One region of the Pseudomonas sp. 3A(2025) genome, then DNA from elsewhere that is predicted to be linked to it. Evidence: predicted binding sites of a transcription regulator. Region 1 holds the regulator's gene; the other holds the start of a gene.
What was found. Region 1 encodes LexA, which represses DNA repair genes until DNA is damaged. Its sites were predicted from a motif close to CTGTNTNNNNANACAG; they were not measured.

Region 1 (7,210 bases):
CGATGTGGCGCAAGGCGAGCGCGACTGGAAAAATGTGCTGGACGAGTTCTACGGTGATTTCCGCAAAAAGCTCGAAGTCGCCGAAGCGGCTGAAGGCGGCATGCGCGCCAACCAGCCGGTCATGACCGATATTCCGTGCAAGACCTGCGGGCGTCCGATGCAGATCCGTACAGCGTCTACCGGCGTGTTCCTCGGCTGCTCGGGCTACAGCCTGCCGCCCAAGGAGCGCTGCAAGGCGACCATCAACCTCACGCCCGGCGACGAAATTGCCGAGGACGACGAGGGCGAATCGGAATCTCGTGTACTGCGTGGCAAGCATCGCTGCCCGATCTGCAGCACGGCGATGGACGCTTACCTGCTCGATGAAAAGCACAAGCTGCACATCTGTGGTAATAACCCCGATTGCACCGGCTACGAGATCGAAGAGGGCACTTATCGCATCAAGGGCTACGAAGGTCCGAGCCTTGAATGCGACAAGTGCGGCAGCGAGATGCAGCTCAAGACCGGCCGGTTCGGCAAGTTCTTCGGTTGCACCAATCCTGACTGCAAGAACACCCGCAAGTTGCTCAAGAGCGGTGAGGCGGCCCCGCCGAAAATGGACCCGGTGAAGATGCCGGAGCTCAAGTGCGAAAAGGTCGATGACACCTACATCCTGCGCGACGGTGCCTCCGGGTTGTTCCTGGCTGCCAGCCAGTTTCCGAAAAACCGTGAAACCCGCGCACCGCTGGTAATCGAGCTGCAGCCGCACCGTGAAGAGATCGATCCCAAGTACCACTTCCTGTGCGATGCACCGGCAAAGGACGCCGAAGGCCGTCCGGCGGTTGTGCGTTACAGCCGCAAGACCAAAGAGCAATATGTGCAGACCGAGGTAGAAGGCAAACCCACTGGCTGGCGTGCGTTCTACGACGGCAAGGCGTGGAAGGTCGAAGACAAGCGTTGATCGGCTCAGCCCTTGCCTGAGGGTTCAGGCAGGGGCCTGGTCAGTGCCGGTCATTTGTGACTCAGGGGAGGTAGCAGCATGGCTCAAGAGCGTTACACCCGTACCAACCAGAAAATCTACTTCGCGGGCCTGGCCCTCGAAGCATTGGGCAAGGCCGAACAAGGTCAGGCCATCAATGCCCAGGCGCAAGTCCAGGCAGGTCGTGAGGCGGTGCTGTTTCATTTATATGGTGCGCTGCTGGGTTTGTGCCATGAAATCGCCGGTTACTATCGCTTGCCCCAGGCCAATGCGCCGCGTGCCGAGCAGTTGCTGACCCCGCAGGTGCTGGAAAGCGTGGCAATTCCTGAGCTGGGCGAGCTGATAGAGCTGGCGCAGAACTCCCACACCTGGGTAGCCCGGTTATTGGCGGCCTATGGTGCGTTGTTCGAGCCGCCACGCGAAGTTGCCAAGCCCAAGGGTGATGTCACTCAGCCGATGATCGTGGCGGTCAATCTGGACCATGAGCCTGAGCCGGAACTGAGTCGTGACGAGCTGGAAAGCTGGCGACAATCGCTTAAATTACTGGCCGTGCGGTTTCGCGAAGGCCTGAACGAGTTCTGAAGGGCGCCTCTAAAAACTACCTGCGTTGCCATCGCTGCGTTAAAAACAGGCTCGGAATGCTCATTTACAACCTGTAGACTCCGCTTCCTCGCCTGTTTTTGCCTTGCGCTGACTGCCTCGCCAACGTTTTTAGAGGCACCCTGAAACCTGTGATGTAAGCGACGGTGCGGACTGTTACACTGTCCGCCTTTCGCGGAGTATTTGTACTGATGCCTACTTCTTTTCTTGAAATTGTCGAACTTCCTGATGGCCGCATCGAGCTGCGCCGCGCCGATGACGAAGGTTCACTGGTCACTCTGAATTTTTCCGAGGACGCCAAGGTCTTCTTGCAAGGTCAGCATGTGGAAGTCGCCAAGGCCATGTTGAGCGTAGGCGTGCAGATGGCAGGACGCCTCGCAGAAGGCGTGCTGGAGAAAGAAGAAGATGGGCCTCGCGTTCTGCATTGAGACCCTGCTTCATCATCTTCAGCCCAATCGGATATTCAGGCTCTGCGCATCACCGATGCGTGCGGCAGCCGTCAATTGCTGACGTGCCGCCGGGCTGAGTGGATTGAACCAGCTCACCACCGTGTGGCTGTGCCCCAGGCGCAAGACTTCGCGGGCCAGTTGCAACGTGCTCTGGTTGCCACTGGGCTGCAACAACAGAATCCGCTCTCGATTCAATCCTGCATCGCGCAGCCAGGCTTGGGTCAGGCTGGCCGGCGGTGCGACCAGAGTCAGCCAGCGTGCGTTTGGCTCCTGGCTCAATTCCCTGAGCACCGGTGCCAACAGATTCAGGCAGTTCCCGGCCGCACCACGCAACGATAATTCGCTGAATACTTCCTGGGCAGGCTCCTGGAGCGCTACCGGCAACTGCTGAAAGGGCGTTGGCATAGGCTGCGCCAGGAACGCCTCGAACAGGTGTAATTGGGTATTGGGGGCCGATTGGAACTGCATGGTGATGTTCTCCCTTAGCGGCGAATCACGCCGACGCTCAAGCCTTCGATGACCAGCTCCTGCTCTTTGAGGTCGATTTCGATAGGGGCGAAATCGGGGTTCTCGGCAATCAGCCAGACCTTGCTGCCTTCACGCTTGAAGCGCTTGACCGTGACTTCATCACCGATACGTGCAACGACAATCTGCCCGTTACGCGCTTCACGTGTGGTGTGCACGGCCAGCAGATCGCCGTCGAGAATGCCGACGTTCTTCATGCTCATGCCGTGGACACGCAGCAGGTAATTGGCGCTGGGGTGGAAAAAGGCCGGGTTGATGTTGCACGACTCTTCAATGTGCTGCTGGGCGAGGATAGGTGCGCCCGCAGCGACCCGGCCGATGACCGGCAGGCTGTTGTTGTCGTCGGAGCGGGCTTCGAAGCCTGGGATGCGTATACCCCGTGAAGCACCGGGAGTCATCTCGATGGCCCCCTTGCGAGCCAGTGCCTTGAGATGCTCTTCGGCGGCGTTGGGTGACTTGAAGCCCAGCTTCTGGGCGATTTCCGCACGGGTAGGCGGGTAGCCGTTGTCTTCGAGGCATTGCTTGATGAAGCCCAGGATTTCGGCCTGGCGTGGCGTCAGTTTGATCATGATGGGCGCTCTGGATTCTTGTACAGTGACTGGGATTATATACAGTGAAGGCGTCTTGGCAATCATCCTGTTTATTTTTTCGCCAGATGGCCGTCTATATAACGTGCGGCAACACGCTGGTCGGACCCGCTTGAATACGTGACTGTTCGGCCACAAAATGAACCGCTTACTTGACAACCTACCTCCCTGAAACGTATGTTTCAAACGATTGTTTTGTCAGGCAGAGAGCCATGGCCCAGTCGGAAACCGTTGAACGTATTCTTGATGCTGCCGAGCAATTGTTTGCCGAGCGCGGCTTTGCCGAGACTTCGCTGCGGCTGATCACCAGCAAGGCGTCGGTCAACCTGGCGGCCGTGAACTACCATTTCGGCTCCAAGAAGGCTCTGATTCAGGCCGTGTTCTCGCGTTTTCTCGGGCCATTCTGTGCCAGTCTCGACCGTGAGCTGGAGCGCCGCCAGACCCGCCCCGAGCACAAACCGAGCCTTGAAGAACTACTCGAAATCCTCGTCGAGCAGGCCATGGCCGTGCAGCCGCGCAGCGGTAACGACCTTTCGATCTTCATGCGTCTGCTGGGCCTGGCCTTCAGTCAGAGTCAGGGGCACCTGCGCCGCTATATGGAAGACACCTACGGCAAGGTATTTCGTCGCTACATGGTGCTGGTCAATGAGGCCGCGCCGCGAATCCCGCCCATCGAGCTATTCTGGCGTGTGCACTTCATGCTCGGCGCTGCCGCGTTCAGCATGTCGGGTATCAAGGCGTTGCGCGCCATTGCCGAAAACGATTTTGGCGTACACACCTCGATCGAGCAGGTCATGCGCCTGATGGTGCCGTTCCTGGCAGCCGGCATGCGTGCCGACAGCGGGCTGACCGATTCGACGATGATCGCCGCCCAGCTCAAGCCGCGCCTCAAGTCCACTATCGCCGCTACCAGCTCGGCAGGCGCCGCCAAGGCCTGAGCGCCTGCATTGCGCCAGGCCTCAGGATCAAGCACCATGCCGCCCTGATCCACGGCAATGGTATGAAGGTTTCTTATGAGTTCTGGCCTGCAAGGCTCCTTGATGGTCGACGTCGCCGGTACCTGGCTGACCGCTGAAGACCGCAATTTCCTGCGCCATCCCGAAGTGGGTGGCCTGATTATCTTTGCACGCAATATCGAGCACCCGCGTCAGGTGCGTGAGCTGTGTGCGTCGATTCGTGCGATTCGTCCCGACCTGCTGCTGGCGGTCGATCAGGAGGGCGGGCGCGTGCAGCGCTTGCGCCAGGGCTTCACCCGCTTGCCGGCGATGCGCTCGATTGCCGAGTGCCCTGAAGCGCCAGCACTGGCCCGCCATTGCGGCTGGCTGATGGCGGCCGAAGTGCTGGCGGTGGGCCTGGACCTGAGCTTTGCTCCGGTGCTGGACCTTGACCACCAGCGCAGTGCAGTGGTCGGCACCCGTGCCTTCGAAGGCGACCCGGAGCGTGCCGCGCAATTGGCCGGTGCGTTTATCCAGGGCATGAACGAGGCGGGCATGGCGGCTACCGGCAAGCACTTTCCGGGGCACGGTTGGGCCGAAGCCGATTCACACGTGGCCATCCCTACCGACGAGCGTACGCTTGAGAGCATTCGTGCCCAGGACCTGGTGCCTTTCGCCCGCCTGAGCCAGCAACTGGCGGCGGTGATGCCGGCGCATGTCATTTACCCGCAGGTCGACGCTCAGCCGGCCGGCTTCTCGCGGCGCTGGTTGCAAGACATTCTGCGCGGCGAGTTGCAGTTCGATGGGGTTATTTTCAGCGATGACCTTTCCATGGCCGGTGCCCATGTGGTCGGCGATGCAGCCAGTCGCATTGAAGCGGCGCTCGGCGCCGGGTGCGACATGGGGCTGGTGTGCAACGACCGCGGTGCCGCAGAGCTGGCTCTGGGCGCCGCACAACGCTTGAAGGTAAAGCCGTCGCCACGCTTGGCGCGCATGCGCGGCCAAGCCCATGCCGCCACCGATTACCGTCAGCAGCCGCGCTGGCTGGAGGCGCTGCAGGCCTTGCGCGCAGCGCAGTTGATCGACTGATCCGGCTTAAAGAATCCGGTACAGCAATCGCTCAATGCGTACCCGACTGACCCGACGCAGGAATTTGTGCACACCTTCAGGGTAATCGGCCAGGGTCTGCAACTCTTCGAAGTTGCCGACCCGCTGAGTGTGTTGCATCAGTTGGGCAATTTCTGCTGTGCGGGTTTCGCTCCATTTGCCCTGCGGGTCGTCGATGAGCAGGGCATTTTCCAGATCAAGGTTGAATGCTCGCGGGTTGAGGTTATTGCCGGTCAGCAAGGTGTAGCGCTGATCGATCCACAGGCCCTTGAGGTGGAAGGTGTTGTCGCCGTCTTTCCACAGGTGCACGTTCAGGCGCTGGCGAGCGATGGCGGCCTGATGCTTGCGGGCAAAGCGACGCAGGCTGATCTCGTACAGGTATGGCAGTGCCGAAATGACCTTGAACGGCTCTTGCGGTGGAATGAAAAAGTCGTTGGCAGTCTTGTCGCCAATAATGATATCGACCTTGACCCCACGCTTGAGCGCCCGATTGATTTCGCGCGTCACGGCCACTGGCAGGTTGAAATACGGGGTGCAGATCGTCAGCTGGCTTTCGCTGCTGGCAATCAGTTCGCAGATCGTGCGGTTGAGGGTATTGCGCGGTCCGACCCCCAGCAGCGGGGTGATGCGCAGTTCGCCATTGTCGGCAACGCCCGTTGAGGTGTCATAGGCCGCCCGCTTGAGCTGCCCGCGAAACGCACGAATCTCGCCGCGCAGGCTGCGCGAACTGGGTGGTTGCGGCAGGTCGAGGCGGTGTACGGCAGGCGAGTCGATGATTTCGCGCTGCACCAGATCGACAAAGCTGTCGGCCAGTGCCGGACTGTGGATCAGGTGGTAGCGATCAAGCCGGTACTTGTCCTGTTTGTGCAAATAGACATTGTTGATGCTCGCGCCGGTGTACAGCACGTTGTCGTCGATCACGCTGCCCTTGAGGTGCAGCACGCCGAACAGCTCGCGGGTTTGCACCGGCACGCCATAGATCGGCACCTCTTGCTCGTATTCCAGATGCTGCGCTTGATACCAGGCACTGTTGCCAGGCTGGCGGCCAGCGCCGATCAGCCCGCGCTGGGCGCGAAACCAGTCGACCAGTACGCGGATATCCAGGTGCGGGCGCGCCTGTTTGGCCGCATACAGGGCATCGAGCACTTCCTGCCCGGCTTCATCCTGTTGCAGGTACAGGGCGATGATATAGATGCGCCGGGTGGCCGAGGCGATCTGCTCCAGCAGGCGTTGACGGTAGTTGGCGGCGTCAGGGATCAGGGTGATTGCCTGGTCTTGCAAGACAAAACCGCGAAGCGTGTCCAGGGTCGAGCGTCTGAAGGGGGACTGCATAAGCCTCTCGTGGGGTGTGCGCAACAGCTTGCGAGCTTACACCAGATTGGGCACCACAACAGGTGCCCGCCCATGTTCAATAACCGTGGCGCTTGAGAAGCGCGTCACTGCCTTCGCCGCCAGGGCGCTGGTAGAAGTGCAGCAGCTCGGCCGGTCGGTTGGTGAAGAAGCCGTCGACATCGGCGTCGCCAATGGTCTTGAAGTCCACCGCATCGTCCACGGTATAAGGATGAATGATCAAGCCTTGTTCATGCGTCAGGCGGTTCATCCACGGTTTGACCAGGTCTGCATAGCTTTGACTGCCGCCTTGGGCAAGCCGCGCAGAAGGGCCGGTGCCGATGGCGCCGTTGGCCTTGGCCCAGTCGATCCAGGCCTTGAAGTCGGCCTCGGACCTGACCTCCTGGGCGCCATAGTAACTGGCCCTGTCCTTGAACCCCGAGTCCTTGAACTCGACGTCGGACTTGGGGGGGATCGAGCCCTTGCCAATCCACAGCAGCAATACTTTGGGCACCTGCGGCATTTCCTTGTGCAGCAATTGCAGGCTGTTTTTCTCGAACGTTTGCAACACCACCCGGCCTGGCAGGTGCGCGACATTGACCTTGCCGGCTGCCGCCGCAGGTCGTTCGCTGAGCCAGCCGCGTTTATCCAGTGCCTTTTTCAGGTCGGCCTCGATGCCCGGAAACTGGCCGGGCGCCTTGGTTTCGATGTACAGCCCGG
Region 2 (7,210 bases), on a different contig from region 1:
CCCGCATCTTCGCCGATAACATCGGCCGATCAGCGCAGGTCGAGCACATCCTGCATGTCATAAAGACCTGGCGCCTTACCTTCGAGCCACAGTGCGGCACGCACTGCACCACGGGCAAACGTCATGCGACTGGACGCCTTGTGGGTAATTTCCACGCGCTCGCCATCGGCGGCAAACAGCACGGTGTGATCACCCACGATGTCGCCGGCACGGGTGGTGGCAAAGCCGATGGTTTGCCGGTCACGCGCACCGGTCTGACCTTCGCGACCATAGACCGCGACCTTCTCAAGGTCACGCCCCAGTGCATTGGCAACCACTTCACCCATGCGCAAGGCCGTACCCGAAGGCGCGTCGACCTTGTGCCGGTGATGCGCTTCGCTGATCTCGATATCGACCTCGTCACCCAGCACGCGAGCAGCGGTATCGAGCAGCTTCAGGCACAGATTCACACCAACGCTGTAGTTGGCCGCGAACACGACCGGAATCTCTTTGGCCGCCTCTGCCAGGCGCAGCTTTTCTTCGGCGGTAAAACCAGTGGTGCCGATCACAATCGCCTTGCCCGCCTTGCGACAGAACGCCAGGTTTTTCAGCGTGACCGATGGATGGGTGAAGTCGATCAGCACATCGAACTCTTCCGCCACCCGCGCCAGATCACCCGACAACGGCACACCAATACGCCCCTGCCCTGCCAGCTCACCGGCATCGGCGCCGACCAGCGTGCTGTCGGGGCGATCGATGGCAGCTGTCAACCCGGCGCCCGGCGCCTGGCCAACCGCTTCGATCAAAATCTTGCCCATGCGCCCGGCGGCGCCTGTCACAGCAATACGTCGCATACCCTGCTCCTGTGGATAACCTTATAAGTCGCCGAAGAAACGCTTCACACCCTCGAACCAGCCGCTGGCTTTGGGAGAATGCGATTCGTTGCCCTGCAGCGACTCACGGAACTCTTCGAGCAGTTCGCGCTGACGCTTGTCGAGATTGACCGGCGTTTCGACCGCCACGCGGCACATCAGGTCGCCAGGACCACCACCGCGCACCGGCGCAACACCCTTGCCACGCAGGCGGAACTGCTTGCCGGTCTGGGTGCCTTCAGGAATCTTCAGCTTGACGCGACCATCGAGGGTCGGCACTTCCAGCTCACCACCCAGCGCCGCATCGGTAAAGCTGATCGGCACCTCACAGAACAGGTGCTTGCCATCACGCTGGAAGATCGCGTGCTCGCGCACATTGATGACCACGTAAAGATCGCCAGCAGGGCCACCGTGCGGACCCGCCTCGCCCTCACCCGACAGACGGATGCGGTCGCCGGTGTCGACACCCGGCGGCACCTTGACCGACAGGGTCTTGTATTCCTCGATACGGCCTTCACCATTACAGGAATCGCACGGATCGGAGATGATCTTGCCGTTGCCATGGCAGCGCGGGCAGGTTTGCTGCACCGAGAAGAAGCCCTGCTGCATGCGTACCTGACCGATACCGCCGCACGTCGGGCAAGTGACCGGCGAAGAACCTTTTTTGGCACCGCTGCCGTCGCACGGCTTGCAGTTGACCAGCGTCGGCACACGGATATTCACGGTCGTGCCGCGCACCGCTTCTTCCAGGTTCAGCTCCAGGGTGTAACGCAGATCGCTACCGCGTTGCGGGCCGCCACGGCCACCGCCACCGCGTCCACCGCCGAAAAAGTCGCTGAACACATCGCCGAAAATATCGGAGAAATTCGCACCGCCCGCACCAAAGCCGCCACCGCCGCCCATGCTCGGGTCTACGCCGGCATGACCGTACTGGTCGAAGGCTGCACGCTTGCTGGCATCGGAGAGCACTTCGTAGGCCTCGTTGGCCTCCTTGAACAGCTCTTCGGATGCTTTGTCGTCCGGGTTGCGGTCAGGGTGATGCTTCATCGCCAGGCGGCGATAGGCCTTTTTCAGCTCTGCCTCACTGGCGCCTCGCTCAACCCCCAATACTTCGTAATAGTCACGCTTAGCCATATCTTCTTCCGCACTCTTGAGGACGTCCGGCCAAACCCTCCTGAGCCTGGCCAGACTCGTTGAGCCCAATACAGGCCCGGACCCAACTCACGTCAATTCAACGATCCTGGTCTTCGTTCAACGGCCGAAAATGACCGAGAAAGCGGCTTTACGGGCCGCGATGCAGGAGCATCGCGCCCTTGCCGCCAGGTATTTGCCAGTAGATGGCAAACACCGAAAATTTCGTCTGTTCCAGACACGCCAACGCGGGAGCAAGCTCCCGCGCGGCGACATCCTACCAGCGACCGCAATGCTGCGGTCAACCGGCTTGCAAGTGAGCCTGCGCTTACTTGTTGTCTTTGACTTCTTCGAACTCGGCGTCGACGACGTCGTCAGGCTTGGCTGCGCCTTCGGCCGGCTTGGCAGCGGCTTCCGGGTTTTCAGCCTGCTCGGCGTACATTTTCTGCGCGATTGGCGCCGAAACCTTCGACAGCTCTTCGACCTTGGCTTCGATCAGCGCCTTGTCGTCGCCTTTGACAGCGGCTTCCAGGGCTACCAGCGCAGCTTCCACAGCCGTCTTCTCTTCAGCAGTCACCTTGTCGCCCGCGTCGGAGATCATCTTGCGAGTCGAGTGCACCAGCGCGTCACCCTGGTTACGGGCAGAGGCCAGCTCTTCGAACTTGCGGTCTTCTTCGGCGTTGACTTCGGCGTCACGCACCATCTGCTGGATTTCTTCCTCGGACAGACCGGAGTTGGCCTTGATCACAATGGACTGCTGCTTGCCGGTGGCCTTGTCTTTGGCGCCGACGTGCAGGATGCCGTTGGCGTCGATGTCGAAGGTCACTTCGATTTGTGGCACGCCACGTGGTGCTGGCGGAATCTCGGCCAGGTCGAACTTGCCCAGGGACTTGTTCTGGCCAGCCTGCTTGCGCTCACCTTGCAGCACGTGAATGGTCACGGCGTTCTGGTTGTCGTCGGCAGTGGAGAACACCTGGGATTTCTTGGTCGGAATCGTGGTGTTCTTCTCGATCAGCGCAGTCATCACGCCACCCATGGTTTCGATACCCAGGGTCAGCGGGCTGACGTCGAGCAGCAGAACGTCTTTGACGTCACCGGCCAGTACCGCACCCTGGATGGCAGCACCCATGGCAACGGCTTCGTCAGGGTTGACGTCTTTACGCGCTTCTTTACCGAAGAAATCGGTAACCAGCTTCTGCACCAGCGGCATACGGGTCTGACCGCCGACCAGGATCACGTCGTTGATCGCGCCGATGTCGATACCGGCATCTTTCAGCGCAACGCGGCAAGGCTCGATGGTGCGCTTGACCAGGTCTTCAACCAGCGATTCCAGCTTGGAACGGGAGATTTTCACGTTCAAGTGCTTGGGACCGGTCGCATCTGCAGTGATGTACGGCAGGTTGACGTCGGTCTGCAGGCTGGAGGACAGCTCGATCTTGGCTTTCTCGGCAGCTTCTTTCAGACGCTGCATGGCCAGCGGATCACCCTTGAGGTTGATACCGCTTTCTTTCTTGAATTCGTCAACGAGGTAGTCGATCAGACGGATGTCGAAGTCTTCACCACCCAGGAACGTGTCACCGTTGGTTGCCAGCACTTCGAACTGGTGCTCGCCGTCGACTTCGGCAATTTCGATGACCGAAACGTCGAAGGTACCGCCACCCAGGTCATAAACGATCACGGTGTGATCGCCCTTGGCCTTGTCCATACCGTAAGCCAGAGCGGCTGCGGTCGGTTCGTTGATGATGCGTTTTACGTCCAGGCCAGCGATACGGCCGGCGTCTTTGGTCGCCTGACGCTGGCTGTCGTTGAAGTAGGCCGGAACGGTGATGACCGCTTCAGTGACGGTCTCGCCGAGGTAGTCTTCGGCGGTCTTCTTCATCTTTTTCAGGATTTCAGCGGAAATCTGAGGAGGAGCCATTTTCTGGCCATTGACCTCGACCCAGGCATCACCGTTGTCAGCCCTGGAAATCTTGTAAGGCACCATCTGGATGTCTTTTTGAACGACTTCTTCGTCGAAACGACGGCCGATCAGACGCTTTACTGCGTACAGCGTGTTGTGCGGGTTGGTCACCGCCTGACGCTTGGCCGACTGACCGACCAGGATTTCGCCATCGTTGGCGTACGCAATGATCGACGGCGTGGTACGCGCGCCTTCGGCGTTTTCGATAACCTTGACGTTACCGCCTTCCAGAATCGAAACGCAGGAGTTGGTGGTCCCCAGGTCGATACCGATAATTCTGCCCATCTTTAACTCTCCAGAAACTTGTGTAGGGTTGCCGCAACCGGGTTCACAGATTGCGGTAGCACTTTTAACGCTTGACCTTTAAATGGGGGCTGGTCTGCCGATTTCAAGCCTGCTCGTCAATCGACGGTTTGGCAGGCGAAGGTGCCTTGCTGACCACGACCATGGCCGGGCGCAGCAGACGACCATTGAGCTGATAGCCCTTCTGAAACACTTTGAGCACGGTGTTGGGCTCGACGTTGGCATTTTCTTCCAGCGCCATGGCCTGGTGCTGATCAGCGTTGAACGGCTGACCATGCGGATCGACCGCTTCGAGCTGGTAACGCTTGAGCGTGTCCTGGAACATTTTCAGCGTCAGCTCGATGCCTTCGCGCATCGGACGGATACTTTGATCGTCCGGGCTGGACAGATCGAGCCCGCGCTCCAGGCTGTCGATGATCGGCAGCAAGTCGCCGGCAAATTTTTCCAGCGCAAACTTGTGCGCCTTTTCTACATCCTGCTCGGCACGGCGGCGGACATTCTGCAGATCCGCAGCCACGCGCAGAGACTGGTCTTGCGCGGTAGCCAGTTGCTCTTCGAGCACTTGCACGCGCACTGCCAGATCTTCACCTGCTGCCGATTGTGCAGCCTGGTCCTGAGCCTGCGTATCCAGATTCTGTTCGTCAGCCATAGATCTCTCCTTTCAAAAACGTCCGCGAACCCAGCTCGCGCTTCTGTCCCCCTATATGGGAACGGAATTTCTGGCTTCAAGGGGCAGGCATGCGGGAAGTTGAGGTTTGTATTGAAAAATTTCGCAGCAGAAACCCGGGCAATCGCGCAGTTAAATTACCAAAACAACTAAAAATTCAAAAAACCCAATCAAATCGAGCTAAAGGCAGGCATTGTCAGGCGCAAACAAAACACTGTATAAATAACCAGAAGAGCCATCTCGGAGCCACCTCATGCTGGTCCACCTTTCCGTACACAATTACGCCATCGTCGAGCACCTCGACCTCGAACTCGATCGAGGGATGAGCGTCATCACGGGCGAAACCGGTGCCGGCAAGTCGATCATGCTCGACGCCCTGGGCCTGACCCTGGGCGACCGGGCCGACAGTGGCGTGGTCCGGCCGGGAGCCGACAAGGCCGATATTCTGGCCACCTTCGACCTTGCCGACATTCCAGAAGCCCGGGCCTGGCTCGCCGAGCATGACCTGGACAGCGAGGGTCCGTGCATCCTGCGCCGGGTCATCACTGCCGAAGGCCGCTCGCGCGCCTATATCAATGGCACGCCCTGCCCGCAGGGCGACCTGAAGGCGCTGGGCGAATTGATGATCGACATTCACAGCCAGCACGAGCATCAATCGCTGCTCAAGGCCGAGACCCATCGCCGCCTGCTCGACGAATACGCCGGCGCCACCGACCTGGCCCGCCAGGTGCAACTGGCGTCGCAACGCTGGCGCCAGACCCGCCAGGAACTGGAGCGCCTCTCCAATTCCGGCGACGAACAACGCGCCCGCCACCAATTGCTCAGCTATCAACTCGAAGAGCTGGAAAGCCTGAGCCTGGGCGAAAACGAGCTGGAAAACCTTGAGCAGGACCACAAGGCCCTGACCAACGCCGAAAGCCTGCTCGGCATCTGCCGCCAGGTGATCGAGCAATGCAGCGAGAGCGATTCGGGCAACGTCCTGCATGCCCTGACCAACAGCCTCAACCGTCTGTCCGGCGTCAGCAACAGCTCGACCGCTCTTAACGAGGCCACCGAACTGCTGTCCAGCGCGCAGATTCAGGTTGAAGAAGCCATGGGCGAGCTCAATCGCTTTCTTGATCACTTCGACGCCGATCCAGCCCGCCTGCAACAGATCGAAGAGCGTCTGGACGCTATATATAGCCTGGCACGCAAGCACCGCATCCAGCCCAATGAAGTGGCGACCCTGCACCAGAAGCTGCTGGACGAAATCGAAACGCTCAATGCCAACGACGAATCCATCGAACGCCTGCAGAACGAACTGGCCGCCTTTGCCCGTCACTATCAGGAAAAAGCGCGGGAATTGAGCGATCTGCGACACCGTTCGTCGGGCGAACTGGCGCATGCCGTCGAGCAGGAAATCCATCGCCTGGGCATGCCGGGCGGCCGTTTCAGCATCGAGCTGAAAGCCCACACCGGTGGCGAGTTGCTGCCTTACGGCCTGGAGCAGGTCGAATTGCTGGTCAGCGCCAACCCCGGCCAGCCGCTCAAGCCACTGGCCAAGGTCGCCTCCGGCGGCGAACTGTCACGCATCAGCCTGGCCATTCAGGTCATTACCGCCCAGACATCGCGCATACCGACACTGGTATTCGACGAAGTGGATGTCGGCATTGGCGGCCCGACCGCTGAAATCGTCGGTCAACTGTTACGCAGGCTGGGCGACCGCGGCCAGGTCATGACCGTGACCCACCTTCCGCAGGTTGCAGCTCAGGGCCATCAACACCTGTTCGTGCACAAGGTCCGCGACAACAACGCCACGCGTACAGCCGTATCCAAGCTCGGCAAGAACGAACGCATCGAAGAAGTCGCACGCATGCTGGGCGGCATCGACCTGACCAGAGAATCACTGGCCCATGCGAAAAAGATGATCGTCACGTCAAAAAGCTGAGGGTAAAAACCGAGGCGCACAAAAACGCCCCTTGTCGTACTGAGTCGACAAGGGGCGTTTTGCCATGCACGAAAAGAAAGACTCAGTCTTTCTTGCTGCGCACGTACAGGACCAGATTGTGGTCGACCAGCTCATAGCCGTGCCGCTCAACAATGGCTTTTTGCAGCGCTTCGATGCCTTCGTCGAAGAATTCGATGACCTCGCCAGAGTCCACGTTGACCATATGGTCATGGTGGCCACCGTCAGCCAGTTCGAACACCGCATGACCGCCGTCGAAATTGTGACGCACGACGAGCCCTGCCGCCTCGAACTGGGTCAGAACACGGTAAACCGTGGCCAGACCGACATCCTCGCTCGCGTCCATCAGCGCC

Region 2: a site for LexA is predicted at 5,127-5,142, ahead of recN (DNA repair protein RecN). Genes of this name have one in related genera too.

Annotation. Positions count from the first base shown of each region.
Region 1 covers NZ_BAAILM010000031.1:41,505-48,714, forward strand. The annotation lists gene topA (type I DNA topoisomerase) at 1-940, shown strand, start outside; gene ACYP2A_RS11415 (DUF6586 family protein) at 1,019-1,540, shown strand; gene ACYP2A_RS11420 (hypothetical protein) at 1,750-1,986, shown strand; gene sulA (SOS-induced cell division inhibitor SulA) at 2,005-2,475, opposite strand; gene lexA (transcriptional repressor LexA) at 2,490-3,101, opposite strand; gene ACYP2A_RS11435 (TetR/AcrR family transcriptional regulator) at 3,332-4,057, shown strand; gene nagZ (beta-N-acetylhexosaminidase) at 4,145-5,143, shown strand; gene pssA (CDP-diacylglycerol--serine O-phosphatidyltransferase) at 5,150-6,493, opposite strand; gene ACYP2A_RS11450 (glycerophosphodiester phosphodiesterase) at 6,570-7,210, opposite strand, start outside.
Region 2 covers NZ_BAAILM010000113.1:1,002,326-1,009,535, forward strand. The annotation lists gene dapB (4-hydroxy-tetrahydrodipicolinate reductase) at 30-833, opposite strand; gene dnaJ (molecular chaperone DnaJ) at 855-1,985, opposite strand; gene dnaK (molecular chaperone DnaK) at 2,311-4,227, opposite strand; gene grpE (nucleotide exchange factor GrpE) at 4,331-4,894, opposite strand; gene recN (DNA repair protein RecN) at 5,166-6,839, shown strand; gene fur (ferric iron uptake transcriptional regulator) at 6,922-7,210, opposite strand, start outside.